2 regions of the Hydrogenophaga sp. 5NK40-0174 genome follow, and region 1 is predicted to be linked to the other one. Evidence: predicted binding sites of a transcription regulator. Region 1 holds the regulator's gene; the other holds the start of a gene.
The links. Region 1 encodes FNR, which switches genes on or off when oxygen is low (the NO sensors DNR and NnrR bind a similar motif). Its sites were predicted from a motif close to TTGATNNNNATCAA; they were not measured.
Positions count from the first base shown of each region.

Region 2: ABWV89_RS04570 (hemerythrin domain-containing protein) is a predicted target of FNR. The motif match lies at 4,703-4,716, and genes of this name have one in related genera.

Region 1 is NZ_BAABWG010000001.1:663,624-673,071, reverse strand. It holds gene aceA (isocitrate lyase) at 1-1,169, opposite strand, end outside; gene ABWV89_RS03095 (DMT family transporter) at 1,481-2,425, shown strand; gene ABWV89_RS03090 (sulfite exporter TauE/SafE family protein) at 2,452-3,123, opposite strand; gene hemN (oxygen-independent coproporphyrinogen III oxidase) at 3,176-4,555, opposite strand; gene fnr (fumarate/nitrate reduction transcriptional regulator Fnr) at 4,763-5,482, shown strand; gene ABWV89_RS03075 (hypothetical protein) at 5,510-5,821, opposite strand; gene ABWV89_RS03070 (nitrogen fixation protein FixH) at 5,905-6,174, opposite strand; gene ccoG (cytochrome c oxidase accessory protein CcoG) at 6,222-7,598, opposite strand; gene ccoP (cytochrome-c oxidase, cbb3-type subunit III) at 7,757-8,668, opposite strand; gene ABWV89_RS03055 (cbb3-type cytochrome oxidase subunit 3) at 8,695-8,832, opposite strand; gene ccoO (cytochrome-c oxidase, cbb3-type subunit II) at 8,845-9,448, opposite strand, start outside.
Region 2 is NZ_BAABWG010000001.1:978,697-988,144, reverse strand. It holds gene purL (phosphoribosylformylglycinamidine synthase) at 1-3,602, shown strand, start outside; gene ABWV89_RS04575 (DUF808 domain-containing protein) at 3,694-4,662, shown strand; gene ABWV89_RS04570 (hemerythrin domain-containing protein) at 4,834-5,382, shown strand; gene ABWV89_RS04565 (Mpo1 family 2-hydroxy fatty acid dioxygenase) at 5,422-5,946, opposite strand; gene ABWV89_RS04560 (hypothetical protein) at 6,239-6,604, shown strand; gene ABWV89_RS04555 (hypothetical protein) at 6,813-7,541, shown strand; gene ABWV89_RS04550 (peptidase U32 family protein) at 7,554-9,448, opposite strand, start outside.

The DNA.
Region 1 (9,448 bases):
TCTGGCTCCTGCACCATCTCGGTGTAGTGCTTCATGCCCTCGCCACGAGCGTAGGCGTGCGCAAACTGGAACGTGTTGTACCAGTTGACGTGGATACCGGCCAGCGTGATGAACTGGTACTTGTAGCCCAGCGCAGCCAGGTCTTCCTGGAAGCTGGCAATTTGCTTGTCGTCCAGGTTCTTCTTCCAGTTGAAAGATGGCGAGCAGTTGTAGGACAGCAGCTTGCCTGGGCAGGCAGCGTGAACAGCCTGAGCGAATTCACGGGCAAAGCCAATATCTGGCACACCGGTCTCGCACCACACGAGGTCAGCGTAAGGTGCGTATGCAACACCGCGGGAGATGGATTGCTCCAGGCCGTTCTTGACGCGGTAGAAACCTTCCTGGGTGCGCTCACCGGTCAGGAATGGCTTGTCATTCTCATCGTAGTCGCTGGTGATCAGGTTGGCAGCTTCTGCGTCGGTACGGGCCAGAACGATGGTGGGCACGCCCATCACGTCGGCGGCGAAACGGGCAGCGATCAGCTTCTCGCAGGCTTCACGGGTAGGCACCAGGACTTTGCCGCCCATGTGGCCACACTTCTTCACAGCAGCGAGCTGATCTTCGAAGTGAACGCCGGCAGCACCAGCGCCAATCATGTTCTTCATCAGTTCGAAAGCGTTGAGAACGCCACCGAAACCGGCTTCAGCGTCAGCAACGATCGGCAGGAAGTAGTCGACAAACTCGGCGTCACCAGGATTCACACCCTTGGCCCACTGAATTTCGTCAGCGCGCTTGAAGGTGTTGTTGATGCGGCGAACCATGGTTGGCACGGAGTCGTAGGCGTACAGCGACTGGTCGGGGTACATGGTTTCCGACGTGTTGCCGTCTGCGGCAACCTGCCAGCCAGACAGGTACACGGCTTCGAGGCCAGCCTTGGCTTGCTGCATGGCCTGACCGGCAGTGATGGCGCCGAACGCGTTCACGTAGCCCTTCTTGGCACCACCGTTGACCTTTTCCCACAGCTTCTCGGCACCACGCTTGGCGAGCGTGTACTCGGGCTGCAGGCTGCCGCGCAGGCGGACGACGTCCTCGGCGCTGTAGCCACGCTTGACGTTCTTCCAACGTGGGTTCTCTGCCCAGTCTTTCTTCAGGGCTTCGATTTGCTGTTCGCGGGTCAGTTGTTGAGACATGAAATGGCTCTCCGGTAGTTGAATGAAAAGGACAATCGACTCAGGGATGGCATCCAGGCCATCCGATGACAAGACTTTAAGTCTTATAGAAGACTTTGTGAAGCTCTTATGTCTTATATAAGAGAAATATTTTCACATTGAAAATCATAGACTTAAATGGACATTTCTCAATGTGAATTAATCTTTCTTGTATTGAGAAAATATTTCGCACCGCAGCATTGTTGATTTTCATATATCGAAAATATATTCTTGTCATACAAAACCAAACCGTCTGCGTGTCCACCCAATATGCGGCATGATCGCCCACTGTGATGACAGCCTCCACCACCAGCCCCACCCACCTCCATCAGCCACCCTGGTGGGCCTATGGCGCACTCGGGCTGAGCATGTCGCTGGTCGGCAGCTATGTGGCCCTTTCCAAGCCTCTGCTGGTGGTGTTCCCGGTGTTTCTGCTTGCCTGGCTCCGCTTCGGCATCGGCGCCCTGGCCATGGCGCGCTGGATCAAGCGGCCGGAGCACGAGCCCACTCTGGAAAGGCGCGAGCGACAGCTGCTGTTCCTGCAGTCATTTCTCGGCAATTTCCTGTTCTCGACCTTCATGCTCTTTGGCGTGGCCATGACATCTGCCGTTACTGCCGGCCTGATCATGTCCGCCCTACCCGGCGTTGTCGCCATTCTCAGCAGGACTTTTCTGAAGGAACAGTTGCAGCGTCAGACCATAGCGGCGATTGCGCTCTCCGCCATGGGCATCGGCCTGTTTGCCTACGGGCGCCAGGAGCCGGCTCATGCAGATGCCTTTCAAGCGCATTGGCTCGGCCCGCTGCTTGTTTTCGCTGCTGTCGTGTGCGAAGCCTCCTACGTGGTCATTGGCAAACGCCTGACGGCTCGCATTTCCCCTCGCCGCATCTCAGCCATCATCAATCTCTGGGGCTTGCTGCTTGTCACGCCCATGGGCCTGTACGCCGCATGGCATTTCGACTTTGGCACGGTGGCCGCGCCACTTTGGCTGCTGGTCCTGTTCTACGGCATGGCGGCGAGCGTCTGGACGGTGTGGCTCTGGATGAAAGGCCTGCAGCATGTACCGGCCGCCAGGGCGGGTGTCTTCACCGTGATGCTGCCCGTCTCGGCGGCGGCCATTGGTGTCCTGCTTCTGGGTGAGCGCCCCAGCCTGCCTCAGTGGGTGGCCTTCGGGCTGGCCATGCTTGGCCTCTGGGTGGCTACCCGCAAGACACGCAACCCTCTGGCGGCCCCATTGTGATGAAACGACTCAACGGCCTTGAGCCTTCAGGCGCACCACAGACCCGTAGGCTGAGTGATGCCCATCCATAAAGCCCACCCAGAGGCGCCTGCCAGGGCCAGCCCTGCCAGCCGGATGGCCCAGGCGCCTGAGCGCCCTCCCCTGAGTTTGAGCAGGAGCCAGGGCCCGGCTGTCAGGGACACTGCCGTGCCCGCAGCAAACAGAGCCATGATGCCGGCCCCTTGAAACGCGTCTGCCGACAAGGATGCCATCAACAAGGCTGAGTACAGCAGGCCGCAGGGCATCAAGGCCCAAGCAGCGCCCAGCACAATGGGCGCGCCTGCCCCCATCCGGGTGAGCACCGGCCGTGCTTTGCGCCAGATGCTCTGCCCGAGGTCATCGATCCAGCCAGGTTGGCGCCCTCGAATCAGCAGCGCCAGTCCCAAGGCCAGCGCAGCGACATGGAAAGTGGTCCAGACGGGTCGGACAACAGCGGTATTCTGACCAAGCCAGGCAAGCCCTTGCACGGAGCCTGCAGCCAATGCACCCAGCAAGGCGTAGCCCGCCACCCGGCTGAGCTGGAAAAGCCACAGTGCCTGGGTGCTGCGCTCCCCTGCTGCATGGCCAATGCCAGCACAAGCAGCGCCGCACATGGCCACGCAATGGGGTCCTCCCACCAGGCCCATGAAAAGCGCCGTCATGGCCATCGAAGTTTGCATAGCTGGACTGTATCAGCGCGGCGGGCCCGCTAGGGGCCATCGCCCGGCGGGCTCAGATGATCTTGGAGAAGCGTGCCCGGTCCAGATCGGTCTGGATGTACTTGTCGAACACCATGGCGATGGCTCTGACCAGGTACCAGCCCTGGGCGGTCACGCGGATGCTGCTGTCATCCACTTCGACAAGACCATTGGCTTCAAAATCGGCCAGCGATTCGATTTCGCGCGCAAAGTAGGACTTGAAATCGATGAGATGCCCCAGTTCGATCGACTCAAACTGCACCTCACCCTGGCACATCACAGACATGATCACTGAGCGGCGCAGCAAGTCGTCACGGGTCAGTGCAAGGCCACGCACAATGGGAAGTCGCCCCTGGTTGAGCGCGTCGTAGTACTCATCGAGCGTTTTGGCGTTCTGGCTGTAGGTCGCACCAATGCGCCCAATGGCCGATACGCCCAGTGCAATCAGATCACAATCCGGCTGCGTGCTGTAGCCCTGAAAATTGCGGTGCAGGCGTCCCTGCCTTTTTGCCACGGCCAGCGCATCGCTTGGCAGCGCGAAATGGTCCATCCCGACATACACGTAGCCGGCTTCGCTCATGGCGTCGAGCGATCTGGACAGCATGGTGAGCTTGTCTGCAGGACTGGGCAGCTCAGCGGCGGCAATCCGGCGCTGGGGTTTGAATCGAGCCGGCAGATGAGCGTACGCGTACAAGGCCACCCTGTCGGGCCGCAGATCGTTGAGCTGGGACAGCGTTCGTGCAAAACTCTCCGGCGTTTGCAGCGGCAGGCCGTAGATCAGGTCGACGTTGACGGATTCGAAGCCGATTTCACGCGCCGCCTTGACCAGATCGAACACCTGCTCGGCCGGCTGCACGCGGTGCACGGCTTTCTGAACCGCAGGATCAAAATCCTGCACACCAAAGCTCAGGCGATTGAACCCGAGCCGGGCAAGTGTTTGCAGCCTCTGGTCGGTCACTGTGCGCGGATCAACCTCCACCGAATACTCGCCGCCAGGCACCAGGGTGAAGTTCCGGCGGATCATTGACATCAGGTCTTCGAGCTCCTCGTCCGAGAGGAAGGTCGGCGTACCGCCGCCCAGATGGAGCTGCGATACGTTGTGCCCCTTGCCAAAGTGCTGAACCTGCAACTCGACTTCACGCGACAGGTAACGCAGATACTCGGCAGCCTTGTCGTGGTGCTTGGTAATGACCTTGTTGCAGGCGCAGTAGTAGCAGACCGACTCGCAAAACGGAATATGCACGTACAGGGACAAAGGCAGGGCCATGGACCCGGCGCGCCGCTGCTCCAGCGCCTGGATGTAGTCGCCTTCTGTAAAGGCTTCCACAAACCTGTCTGCTGTGGGGTAGGACGTGTAACGAGGCCCTGGAACGTCAAAACGCTTGAGCAAATCGTCGGAAATCGCGTGGCTCACTGAGAATTCTCCATTGATGGCATGGCACTTTGCCTCAATGTGAGAACGATCCCATTGATCTTCATCAAGCCCTGCGACCTTCCCCGGGTTTGCCCTGACTGACATTGGATGAGGTGCAAAGGCCGTGAGAGCGGTTTCCAGACAGGGGGATTGCAGCCGCCAATGTGTCTTTGGGTTAAGCTTGCCACCTCAACGATGAATATACGTATGGACGGAACCAGCATCAAAGTCGCCTGTTCGAGCTGCAACCTTCGCGAGCTCTGCTTGCCCATGGGCCTCAACGAAGAGGAAATGACCAAGCTCGACAGCGTGATCACCACACGCAAGCGGATCAAGCGGGGCCAGTCCCTGTTCAGCGTGGGGGACAAGTTCACTTCCTTGTACGCGGTCCGCTCCGGCTTTTTCAAAACCTGCGTCACCAGCGCCGATGGACGCGACCAGGTGACCGGTTTTCAAATGACGGGCGAGATCATCGGCCTCGATGGCATCGTCAGCGACCGCCATTCCTGCGATGCCGTGGCACTTGAAGATGCTGAAGTCTGCGTGATGCCTTTCGACCAGGTGGAAGAGCTTTCACGTGAGTTCACGACGCTGCAGCACCACGTGCACAAGATCATGAGTCGCGAAATCGTGCGTGACCACAGCGTCATGCTGCTTCTGGGTAGCATGCGCGCCGAAGAGCGGCTGGCGGCGTTCTTGCTCAACCTGGTCCAGCGCCTGCACGCCCGGGGCTTCTCGCAATCAGAGCTCATTCTTCGCATGACGAGAGAAGAGATCGGCAGCTATCTGGGCATGAAGCTCGAGACAGTGAGCCGCACCTTTTCCAAGTTCGTGGACGAAGGCATCATCGACGTCAAACAGCGCTACGTCCACATCAAGGACACGGACGGCCTCAAACAGATCGTCAACCCGCAGCAGTGCTCCTGAAATGGCTTGCGTCGGGCTGACCAGTCGTCAGCCGCAGCTGCTGCAGTCCCCTGCCCCGCCGTTCTTCACGCAATTCCGAGGTCGCTCGTCCGCAGGCACTGGGCAGCGATTCACTTCAAACGGAGACATGGCCAGCAAGGTCGTCAGGGCACTCGAAGCCATGGTGATGGCCCAGAACACAAAAAAGCCGATCGTGTAGACGGCTTGCCGCGACAGCTCGAGCGGCTCACCAAACCACTGCAGATCACTGGGATCCACCATGGCAAACACCAGAATCTCCAGTACACCCGCCACGAGGAATGCTGGCCAGGCGATCCACATCCAACGTTGCGCTTTCATGTGTGTGTCTCCTCAGATCCGTGTGAAATGGTCGTGCCAGGTTCGGAGGCCTCAAGGTGCGAGCCCCAGGACCTGCACCTTGGTCATTGACTGTCTTGCCCGGCACTCTTGCCGGCAGGCGCAACTGTCGGTGAGGCCGCATGGTTGCGCGCCTGATGGGCCGGCACCATGTTGGCAGTACCGGCTTCCGTGCGATCCAGCACGGGGTCAGGGTTGCTGGCCGCAATGATGACGGTGGTCACGCCGGCGATCACGGCAGCGGCAGGGCCGCCAACAACCAGCCACATGATGGGTTCCTTCCACCAAGGGCGCGGCGTGCTGGCTGGCACAGGGGTAGTTGATTGGGAAGGCATGTTCAGGACTCCGGAAGACATATGCTGGGTCACTCCAATGAAACAGTTTAGCGGGGAACCAGGAAGGCAGCCTTTTCAACGACCTCGTCCGGATCATCACCAGAGGCGGCCCGAACAGTGAAGCGAATCGGGTGAGAACCCGGCTCTGCCGTATTGGGCGGAATCTGCACCCGAACGGCCACCGCGCGAGCTTCCGTTGGCTGAACTTCGATTTCATTCCCGGAGGCAATCATGATGTCCGGCAGGCCCTCCACCGACACCACGTAGTTCTGTGCGGTCTCCGTGGCATTCATCACCTGCAGACGGAACACGTTTTCAATCCGCCCTCGCTCGACCATGCGCGCCAGCGCGCCCCGGTCCCGGATCACGTTGACCTTGAGGGGGGTGCGCACAAACAGTCCGATCACAATGGCTGCCGTGATGGCCATCAGGATGGACGTGTACACAAGAACGCGAGGCCGGAAGGCATGCTTGACCATCTCCTGGGTGGTCCAGCCTTTGGCGACACCGTTTTCGGTGGCATAGCGAACCAGCCCGCGCGGATACCCGACCTTGTCCATCACCTCGTTGCACACGTCAATGCAGGCTCCGCAACCGATGCACTCATATTGCAGGCCATTGCGAATATCGATACCCGTCGGACAGACTTGCACACACAAGGTGCAATCGACGCAAGCGCCCAGACCCAGCTCCTTGGGATCGGCCTTTTTCGACCGTGGACCTCTCGGTTCTCCACGGGCAGCATCGTAAGTCACGATCATGGTGTCCTTGTCGAACATCGCGCTCTGGAAGCGTGCGTAAGGACACATGTATTTGCAAACCTGCTCGCGCATCCAGCCAGCATTGCCATAGGTGGCAAAACCGTAGAAGAAGATCCAGAAGGTTTGCCAGGGACCGAGCGCGCCAGCGACGGAAAGACTGGCCAACTCTCGAATCGGGGTGAAGTAGCCGACGAAAGTGAAACCTGTCCACAATGCAAACAGGATCCACAACGCGTGCTTGAGCCACTTCTTGCCTGCCTTGCCAGCTGAGAGGTCGGACTTGTCCAGTCGCATGCGCGCCGAACGATCACCCTCCACCTTCTTCTCGATCCAGAGAAAGATCTCGGTGTAGACGGTCTGTGGGCAAGCGTAGCCGCACCAAAGGCGCCCCGCCACTGCCGTGAACAGGAACAAGGCCAGTGCAGAAATGACCAGCAGGCCTGTCAGGAAGATGAAGTCCTGCGGGTACAGAACCACACCAAAGAGATAAAACCGCCGGGCTTCCAGATCAAACAGGACTGCCTGGCGGGCATTCCACTCCAGCCAGGGCAGGCCATAGAACAGAAGCTGCGTTGCCCAAACCAGCAACCATCGCCACTTCGAGAAGAACCCGAACACTGCCCGGGGATAGATCTTCTTGCGCGAGGCGTACAACGACACCATGACTTCGTCGTCTGCGGGCACCCCTTTGGGCACATCAGCGAGATCGGTGGTCTTGTCCGCGTTGGCAGTTGGATTGGCGTTGGTCACGTTGGAACTCTCGGGAGTATCTGGACGGATATCAAAAAAGCCCGGGGATGGCCCCGGGCTTGGTGCCAGTATCAGTTGGCCGATGGACTGTTCGACAGACCCCAGACATAGGCGCCGAGCACCTTGATCTGAGACTCGTTGAGCAGAGCAGCCTGAGGCGGCATGTTGTTGTTGAAACCGTCGGTGATGGCCCGAACAACCGCATCCTCGCCCCAGCCATGGAGCCAGGTGTCATCGGTCAGGTTGGGAGCACCCACCGCCTGCATGCCCTTGCCGTCCATGCCGTGGCAGGCAGCGCAGGCGGCAAACTTGGCCTTGCCGGCAGTTGCAGCGACTTCGTCGTGCGGGCTTCCAGAGAGGCTGAGCACGTAGTTGGCCACGTTGCGAACGTCGTCCGCAGTGCCCAGGGCTGCGGCCATGGGAGGCATGACGCCGGTGCGACCGTTGGCAATGGTCGCCTGAATGTAATCAGCACCTTCGCCGCCCAGCCAGTCACCATCGGCGAGGTTGGGGAAGCTCTTGCTGCCGCGAGCATCGGAGCCATGGCACTGGGCGCAGTAATTCAGGAACAGGCGCTCACCGATGGCCTGGGCCTGTGCATCTCCTGCGATCTGCTCAGGCGTCATGCCGTCGAACTTGGCGTAGATGGGAGCGATGTTCTCTTCCATCTTCGTCACTTCAGTGGCGTGCTGCCCAGCCGAGGACCAGCCCAGGGCGCCGGCGAACTTGCCGAACATGGGGTACATCGCACCATAGACCAGTGCAAAAACCACGGTAATGATGAACAGATAGACCCACCACTTGGGCAGCGGGTTGTTCATCTCTTGCAGGTCGCCGTCCCAAACGTGGCCAGTGGTGTTGTCGGCAGCCGGCTTGACTTTTGCCGTGCCGCTTACCCACAGCAAGACCGCGCAGGCGAGGATGCTGACCAGGCTGGCGAGCATGACGAACCAATGCCAGAAATCGCTAGTGAAATCGCTCATGATATTTCTCTCGTAGTTGTCGCGTCTCAGTCTTCATTGAAGGGCAGCTGTGCTGCCTCATCAAATGCCGCCTGATTGCGCTTCGACCATGCCCAGATCACGATACCCACAAATGTCAGCAGGCTGACCGTGGTGACGATGCTCCGAAGATCATTGATATCCATGGTCGTTGTCCTTTAGTTGCTGGCTGCGGGTGCAGCATCTGCTGCAGCGGTTTTTTCCTGGGCCGCCAGAGTGGATGCGCTGCGCGCAGTACCCAGAACCTGCAGGTAGGCGATCAGTGCGTCGAGCTCTGTCTTGCCCTTGGCGGCCTCCGTCGCACCGGCGATTTCTTCATCGGTATAGGGGGCACCCAGCGTGCGCAGGGCTTCCATGTGCTTGGGCAGGCTCTCGGCGTCCACGTTGCGACCAGCCAGCCAGGGGTAAGCCGGCATGTTGGACTCAGGGACCACATCGCGTGGGTTGTTCAGGTGAACGCGGTGCCACTCGTCAGAGTAGCGCCCACCCACACGGGCCAGATCAGGACCGGTACGCTTGGAACCCCACTGAAAGGGGTGGTCGTACACGAACTCGCCAGCCACGGAGTAAGGACCGTAGCGGAGGGTTTCCGCCTGGAAGGGACGAATCATCTGCGAGTGGCAGTTGTAGCAACCTTCACGCACATAGATGTCCCGGCCTGCCACCTGCAGCGCCGTGTAGGGCTTGAGGCCCTCGATAGGCTGGGTGGTGGATTTCTGGAAGAACAGCGGAACGATTTCCACGATGCCGCCGATGGCAACC
Region 2 (9,448 bases), 320 kb from region 1:
TGCACCCTGCGCCCATGGAACATGTGGACGTGTTGGCCGGTGGCCGCACGGCGCTGGAAAAGGCCAACGTCGAGTGGGGGCTGGCGCTGGCGGATGACGAAATCGATTACCTGGTGGACGCTTTCAAGGGTCTGGGGCGTAATCCCACGGACGTTGAGCTGATGATGTTTGCCCAGGCGAACAGCGAGCACTGCCGCCACAAGATCTTCAACGCCCAGTTCACGATCGATGGCGTGCTGCAGGACAAGAGCCTGTTCGGCATGATCCGGCATACGCACCAGACGAGCCCACAGCACACGGTGGTGGCCTATTCCGACAACGCCTCCATCATGACCGGGCACCAGATGGAGCGCTATGTGGCGCGCATCACGGATACGTCTGCCGCGCCCAGCTATGTGGCCGAGCCGGCAGAGCACCATGTGCTCATGAAGGTGGAGACGCACAACCATCCCACCGCCATTTCCCCGTTCCCCGGCGCCGCCACTGGTGCCGGCGGCGAGATCCGCGACGAAGGCGCGACTGGCCGTGGCTCCAAGCCCAAGGCCGGTTTGACCGGTTTCACCGTCTCCAAACTCTGGGGCGGTCTGAGCGACAACGCGGACGGCAAGCCAGAGCACATTGCCAGCCCACTGCAAATCATGACGGAAGGCCCGCTGGGTGGAGCGGCCTTCAACAATGAGTTCGGTCGACCCAACCTGCTGGGCTATTTCCGCGAGTACGAACAGGAAGTGGCAGGGGTGCAGCGCGGCTACCACAAGCCCATCATGATCGCGGGCGGTCTGGGCCAGATCGACGCCGGTCAGACCAAGAAAATCGATTTTCCGGCCGGCACGTTGCTGATCCAGCTCGGCGGCCCGGGCATGAAGATCGGCATGGGTGGTGGTGCAGCCAGCTCCATGGCCACCGGCACCAACGCCGCTTCGCTGGACTTTGATTCGGTCCAACGCGGCAACCCCGAAATTGAAAGGCGCGCGCAGGAGGTTATCAACCACTGCTGGGCGCAGGGCGAGAAGAACCCGGTGCTGTTCATCCACGACGTGGGTGCGGGAGGCTTGTCCAATGCTTTCCCCGAGCTGGTGAACGACGCCGGCCGTGGTGCGCGCTTTGATCTGCGTGCCGTGCCACTGGAAGAGAGCGGCCTGGCGCCCAAGGAGATCTGGTGCAACGAAAGCCAGGAACGTTATGTGCTGGCGATTGCACCTGAGTCTCTGGAACAGTTCAAGGCCTTCTGCGAGCGTGAGCGTTGCCCGTTCGCGGTGGTGGGGGTGGCCACAGAAGAGCGCCATCTTACTGTGGCAAATGAAGAGGCCGTGCGCAGCGCCGGGCCGTCCCAAGCAAGCACAGCCCCCTCGGGGGGCAGCGAACCACACGCAGTGGGGAGCGTGGGGGCCGCGGTGAACATGCCTATGGATGTTCTCCTGGGCAAGCCGCCCAAGATGCACCGCGACGTGAAAACGGTCGAACGTGCGCTCCAGCCGATGGATCTTACCGGCGTCGATCTGCAAAAGGCCGTGATCGATGTGCTCAGCCACCCCACGGTCGCGTCCAAGCGCTTCCTCGTCACCATTGGCGACCGTGCTGTGGGTGGCTTGTCCCATCGTGACCAGATGGTCGGTCCCTGGCAGGTTCCTGTGGCCGACTGCGCCGTGACGCTGGCCGACTATGCTGGCTTTGCGGGCGAGGCCATGAGCATGGGCGAGCGCACGCCGCTGGCCGCGTTTGACGCGGCAGCTTCCGGCCGCATGTCGGTGGCCGAATCCATCACCAACCTGCTGGCAGCACCGATTGAGCTGTCCCGCGTCAAGCTGAGCGCGAACTGGATGGCTGCCTGCGGAGAAGAGGGCGAAGATGCCGACCTGTATGCCACGGTCAAGGCGGTGGGCATGGAGTTGTGCCCGACGCTGGGGATCAGTATCCCGGTGGGCAAGGACAGCCTGTCCATGCGCACCCAATGGACCGACAGCACCGGCGAGCGCCGAAAGGTCACGTCTCCTGTCAGTTTGATCATCACCGCCTTCGCCACACTGGCCGACGTGCGCGGCACTTTGACGCCACAGCTGGACCGCGAAACCGAAGACACCACCTTGGTCCTGGTGGACCTGGGCAAGGGCCAGAACCGCATGGGTGGCTCCATCCTGGGTCAGACCCTGGGCCAGCCGGGCGATGCCGTTCCTGACCTGGACGATGCGCAAGACCTGATCCATCTGGTCGACGCCGTGAACGCCTTGCGTGCCAAGGGCCAAATCCTGGCCTACCACGACCGCTCCGACGGTGGCCTGCTGGCCGCCGTGGCTGAAATGGCCTTTGCTGGCCAGGTGGGCGTGGCGCTGAACGTGGACATGCTGGTCACCGAAGGCGACGGCATTTCTGACAGCCGCATGGACGCCGGCGATGCGAAGAACTGGGCGTCCCAGGTCAGCGCACGCCGCGAAGAGCTCACGCTCAAGGCCTTGTTCAGCGAGGAGCTGGGCGTGGTGCTGCAGGTGCCCACGGCGGTGCGCAACGAGGTCATGCAGACCTTGCGCGAGCACGGCCTGTCCAAGCACAGCCACTTTGTCGGCAAAACGCGCCCCGCATCGTCATCCATGGATGCAGGCAAGGGCCAGCTTCAGGTGTGGCGCGACACCAAAGCCGTGTTCAGCGCCAGCCTGACCGACCTCCAACAAGTCTGGGACAGCGTGAGCTGGAAGATCAACCAGCAGCGCGACAACCCGGCGTGTGCCGATTCCGAGCATGCTGCTGCCGGTGACGCCACCGATCCCGGCATGCACGTGGCGCTGAGTTTTGATCCGCGCGAAGACGTGGCAGCGCCATTTCTGAACCTGGCACGCCCCAAGGTGGCGATTCTGCGAGAGCAGGGTGTCAACTCGCACGTCGAGATGGCTTATGCCTTTGACAAGGCGGGCTTCGAGTCAGTGGACGTCCATATGACAGACCTGCAAAGCGGCCGCGCCAACCTCGACCAATTCAAGGGCGTGGTGGCTTGCGGTGGCTTCAGTTATGGTGACACGCTGGGTGCCGGTATCGGCTGGGCCCGCAGCATCACCTTCAACGCTGGCTTGTCAGACCAGTTCAAGGCCTTCTTTGGTCGGAGCGACACCTTTGGCCTGGGCGTGTGCAACGGCTGCCAGATGTTTGCCGAATTGGCCGACATCATCCCGGGCGCCCAGGACTGGCCACGTTTCACCACCAACGAGAGTGAGCGTTTTGAGGCACGACTGTCCATGGTAGAGGTGCTGGAGTCTCCCAGCATCTTCCTGCAGGACATGGCTGGCAGCCGATTGCCCATTGCGGTGGCGCATGGTGAAGGCTATGCCAACTTCAAGCACCGGGGTGACCAGACCAAGGTCATCAACGCCATGCGCTACGTGGACAACACGGGTGCCGCGACCGAGCGCTATCCGTTCAATCCGAACGGCAGCCCGGCAGGCCTCACGGGCGTGACCACGGCCGATGGTCGTTTCACGGCCATGATGCCGCACCCCGAGCGTGTCTTCCGCAATATCCAGATGAGCTGGGTGGACCATGTTGCAGCAGGTGACATTGATGCCCTTAGCCCATGGATGCGGCTGTGGCGCAATGCCCGCCGTTGGGTAGGGTAAGCTTGGACGAGGTTGATTCTTTTGGATCAGCGTTGACTTGGCTTTGACTCTGTTCTGACTCTGTTTTGGCTCTCTTCGAGCCCGAAATACCATGGCCGCCTCCAGTCTGCTCGCTCTCATTGACGATATCGCCACTTTGCTTGACGACATCGCCACCATGACCAAGGTGGCGGCCCGACAAGGCATTGCTGCTGCTGACGATGTCTCGGCCATGACCCAGGTCGCCGCCAAGAAGACAGCCGGCGTGCTGGGGGATGACCTGGCGCTCAATGCGCAGCAAGTCACAGGCGTCAAGGCAGACCGGGAGTTGCCAGTGGTATGGGCCGTCTTCAAAGGCTCCATGCTCAACAAGGCGATTCTCGTGCCGGCGGCCCTGGCCATCAGTGCCGTTGCGCCCTGGGCCATCACGCCTTTGCTGATGCTCGGCGGCTTGTTCCTGTGTTTTGAAGGTGCCGAAAAAGTGCTGCACACCTTCTTTCATCCCAAGCACGAAGATGACGCGCATCGTGAAGAGCGGGTCAAAGCGGTCGCCAACGCCGATCTGGATATGGTCGCCTTCGAGAAAGCCAAGGTCAAAGGCGCCATTCGAACCGATTTCATCCTCTCTGCGGAGATCATTGTGATCACGCTCGGGACGGTGACAGACGCCAGCTTCATGCAGCGGCTGGCGGTGGTGGCGGGCATCGCCGTGATCATGACGTTTGGTGTGTATGGTCTTGTCGCAGGCATTGTCAAGATCGACGATGCTGGCCTGGCGCTCACACGGAAAGCGTCCGGCGCAGCGCAGGCTGCAGGAAGAGCGTTGCTGGCCCTGGCCCCGAAGCTGATGAAGACGCTTTCCGTGGTGGGCACGATTGCCATGTTTCTGGTCGGCGGGGGGATCATCCTGCACGGAATTCCCTCACTGGGGCATGCAGTGGAGCATTGGTCCGAGGGGCTCGGAGCGCTCGGCGGTCTGGTCAGCAATGCCACAGGTGGGGTGGCCGGTTTCATCGCCGGTGCGGCGCTGGTCTTTGGTCTGAACACCTTCAATCGTCTGCGCGGCAAACCTGCCCATTGATGCCTGTCGTCACCTTTCGGGTGACTTTTCGCGCCGGCGCTTGACCTGCATCAAGCAGGCGTCCAGTGCAATCCGTACACTGAATCAGCAGTCTGGATGAGCGTGCGCCGAGGTGGCGCGTGCAGCCAGACCAGATTCATGTTCGTTCCCCGGACGCAAGGAGGCAGCACCATGACCCATCCTGATCAGAGCACCGGCCTGGACACCCAGGCTCCCCTGAACAATTTTTCCAACTGCCATGCCGGCATTACCAAGCGTTTGCGGTCGTTGGACGAGCTGCCTGCACTGCTGGAGCCTGCCGCACGTGCGCGTCAGATCGCAGAGGAGTCTCTCGAGTTTTTTCGGGAAGCAATCTTTGAGCACCACCTGGAGGAAGAGCGGGAGCTGTTTCCTGCAGTGATGGCAGCAGCCGAGGCAGGAGAAGAGCGTGAAAAGGTCAAGGCCATGGCCAAACGCCTGACTGAAGAGCACCGGTCGATCGAAACCCTGTGGAAGAGCCTGGAGAAGGGCTTGAAACAGGTGTCAAAAGGCCACAGCACCACGCTGGATGTCTCGGATGTTCACAGACTGGTGCAGCACTACACCGATCATGCCAACTATGAAGAGACCGAGTTTCTGCCTTTGGCCGAGCAGATACTGGGGCGAAAGAGTACACACATGGCAGCTTTGGGTCTGAGCTTGCACATGCGCCACGTCAAGCCAATGGCCGCTTACGTCTGAATCAGGATTGAGTCGCAGCAGTGCGGGTGGTGGCTGGGGTCAGGCCACACCGCAGCTGTCGAACTTTGCCGGCCCGGCGCGCCTTTCCATTTCCTGGAAAACGCCGCGATAGAGGCCCAGTTTGTTGAGCCATTCGACCATCACGAACAACGGGCCAATCAGGAGACTGCGAACGTCGTCCATGAAAGCCGGTTTGCGGCCTTCGTAGAGGTGCCCCACAAACTGGATCGCCCAGCCGACCACAAACGTGCCAATACCTGCAGACAGCCACCAAACGGTTTCCTGACGGGCAATCCAGCTGGCGCCAGCCAGTGCAAGTGCCAGGGCCAGCCCCATGACGATGGCCAGGCCAGCGTTGAGCAGACAATAGAAAAGCAGGATGGCCGCGGCCACCACAAAGGCCGGCGTCAGGGGAAGGAACGGTCCCTCCCATAGCACAGGGCGTGACAGCAATGTCGCAATGGCCAGAACGATCAACGGAACGCCAACCATGTGGGTGGCAATATTGCGTTCGTCCCGGTGATAGGCGGCGTACGCCGTGAGGTGGTCGGTCAGGCTCTTCATGTTGGCTCCAATCCCTTCTCCGTTCTTGTGTGCCGGCACGGCCAGGCAAGCAGCTATCGACTGTGAACCGTTGGGAGATTTCCCACGTCACGCATCTTAGCCCCAAGCTGAGCCATTGCGCAGCGGGGCAAGCCCTTAGGTACTTCCCTCAAGCGTGAGAAGCATCACCTGCTACTTGTGTTTCGTCGGCTGAGGCCGAGGCTTGAGCCGCACTTTCTAAAATATGGTCCTTTCACCGCGGCTGCACATTGTGCCGCCACCTTCTTTTCGTCTTGTTCTTGGCTGAAACACAGTGGTCTCTTCGCAAAATCACCCTCCCGAGGTCTGGCGAGTTGACGCAGGCAGTGATTCTGTTGCGCATCTGCACATTCCCACCTTGCTGGAACGGCGACGGATTCTGGATGTGGATGTCACTTTGCTCGTGAACGTCCCGGAGGGTGCGAACGGTGCATGGCACGAGCTGACGGTCGAGTTCGACGGCTTGACCCAGTGGACACGCCGAGTCGAATCACACAACGCGGGGAGCACGGATGGCCTGGATTATCACCAGAGGGTGCGCCTCGAGGTTGAGCAGGATCTGCGCGTCAGGGCAATGGTGAGGGCAGCGGGCGTTGCTGTGAAGCAGTTGGTGATCGAGGCGGTGGAAGACCCCCACTGAAGCGCGGATCTATTCGGGCCAGGAGCGCACACGGGAAGGGCAGGGTGGCACTTTGTGTCACGGTCAGACCGCTTTTCTGGGGCTAGGACACGCATGATGGAGCTAAAGTGCAATTTGGCAGGAGGTTGGGCCGGCCAAGTCTCCACCGGCTGGGCAATAAAATGACATCGATCGCATCTATTGGTTCGATTGCAGGGAGAAACAAGAAATGACATCAGCATGGGCCAGTTGGCTCGGCATTTCATCCCGCCGGGCGACCACAGGGGCGTTGCTGGCGCTGGCATCGATCACGGCCAATGCCGGCGTCGTGAGCGAAGAGAAGGTTCTGGTCCCCTTGGCGGACGAGCAGCGAATCAGCCTGCGGACCAGCACGCTGGTGGCTGATGAGGGCTTCTGGGTGTCCATTTCGCTGATCGCCCTGTCCGACAGCGACACACCGCAAGGCAAGGTCAGCGTTGAGATGTTTCCGGACTCATTGCCGGTTCCTGTACTGATTCCGCGCCATCTCACGCTTGAGGCCAGCGAAGAAAATACCTTGCCCAGGTCGGACAAGCTCAAGGCAGAGCTGGAAACCAGTCTCGAACAGCTCCCTGAGAGCGAACTCGAGGAGCGTATGGGCGTTGCACTTTCCCGCGCGATGCGGACATACGCCAAGGGAGGGGGGAAAGCACTGGGGCGAACCTATGCGTTCCGTTACCCGGCGGCCAATCGCCGCGATCTTGTCTATCGGGTCACTGTGAAAGGCCATGAAGGCAACGTTTATCCCCTGGTGCTACAGGCCACGATGGGCCAGGGGGAAATTCCTGCCAAATACCTGGATGTCTTCGCATCCGCCAATGCCCCGCCGGAAGAGCCGACAAACCCGAGGGCTGTACTGGCTTTGGGCTCACTCATCTTCCTCGCGTTTGCCTACTTGTTCAGGCGTTGGCGAGGCTGACAGTTTGTGCCCTCAGGCCTTTGAGGCGGCTGGTCGCTGTCTGTAGAAGGTCATGGGCACGGCGGCTGGCGCATTGATAACGCCGCGTTTGATCTTGCCCACCACGTGCATTTCGCAGGGTTTGCAGTCAAAACGAAGCGTGAGCTTTTCCTTGCCGTTGATCAGTTGAAGTGGCTCGGCTCGCACGGTTCCCTGAACGCCCGTCACGCCTTTGGCCTGTTTAGGGCACAGGCTCAAGCTGAAGCGGACGCAGTGCTTGGTAATCATGAGGCTCACCTCGCCATGTTCTTCCTGGCTTTCGTAGGCGGCATCGATCACCTTGACCCCGTGAGCGGCATAGAAGTCGCGGGCCTTGTGGTTGTACACATTGGCCAGATAGGTCAGCGAGTCCTCAGGGTAGGGTGCCGGTGGTTCAGTGGCTGGCGCTCGTTCCAGGCGTTGCCATTGCTCAGCGCGTGCGGCTTCAAGCGCGGCAACGGCTTCTCGGCGCAGAGCATTGAGTTGCGAAGCGGGCACAAAGCGTGGGCCGCGCAGTTGCAGCCGGATGTCCAGTGGCTCAAACAGGGTGCCTCCAAATCGGTCCAGGCTTTGACGCAATTTGGCTTCGGCTTGTGCTGTGTCGCGCGCGTCGTCCAGCGAACCCGTGATGTCGGCCGTGGCAGTGTGACCGTCCTCATCAGTGAGGGTGAGCGACAGGCCCGTGTCGGTTTCGACCAGGTCCGCCCAGACCCCGATGTGCCGATCGGATGACTTCTTGTCCAGCCCACGCACCCAGTCCATGTCGCGGTTGCGGTTGATCTGCGTGTTCTTTCGCAAATCCTTGAAACTGGCCATCGGGTCCTTGGGGAAGACGCGCCAAAGGCCAGCGGCTTCATCCAGGGCTTCGACGCGGTTCGCTTGCAGGCCAACGAGCTCTTTTTGCAGGTCGAGGTAGCAAAGGCCATCGCCGTTGTGCAAAACAGTGGCAGGGTCCTCGCACTGCAGTTCGACAAAATTCGCGCCGAGCTGCGTTACCCAGCCGATCGGGCGGCCGGGGTTCTTTGGCGTATCGAAGGCGCCAATGTCGACCTGGCGCCCATTGGTGAAATAGTCTGTGAACTCGCGGTTGAAGTTCTGGTCCGGGTCGGGCGTGAAGGCAAACCTGGTGTGGCCGCTGCTGGCGCGGGCCAGCTCTGGTCGTTCCGCCAGAATTTCGTCAATCAGCAGCCGGTAGTGGGCCGTGATGTTCTTGACGTAGGCCATGTCCTTGTAGCGGCCTTCAATCTTGAAACTGCGCACACCCGTGTCGATGAGTGCCCGAAGGTTGTCCGACTGGTTGTTGTCCTTCATGGACAGGACGTGCTTGTCGTGAGCCACGACCCGCCCCTGGCTGTCCTTGACCTCGTAGGGCAGGCGGCAGGCCTGGGAACAGTCGCCACGGTTGGCACTGCGTCCGGTATGGGCATGGCTGATGTAGCACTGACCGCTGTAGGCCACGCACAAGGCGCCGTGCACGAAGTACTCCAGAATGCAGCGATCCGGGTCAGTGGCAGCGCGAATGGCCTCGATCTGCTGCAAGGTCAGCTCCCGCGCCAGCACGATCTGCGAGAAGCCCGCATCCTGCAGGAACCGGGCTTTCTCTGGCGTTCGTATGTCGGTTTGTGTGCTGGCGTGCAGCTGGATGGGCGGAAAGTCCTCCAGCATCAGCAGGCCCATGTCCTGAACGATCAGCGCATCGACGCCCGCGTCGTAGAGCTGCCATGCCAGTTGCCGGGCAGGTTCGAGTTCGTCGTCACGAAGAATCGTGTTGATGGTGACAAAGACTCGGCTGTTGAAGCGGTGGGCGTGCATGACCAGCCGCGCGATGTCTTCCACGCTGTTGTCTGCTGTGGCCCTGGCACCAAACGAAGGCCCACCGATGTAGACAG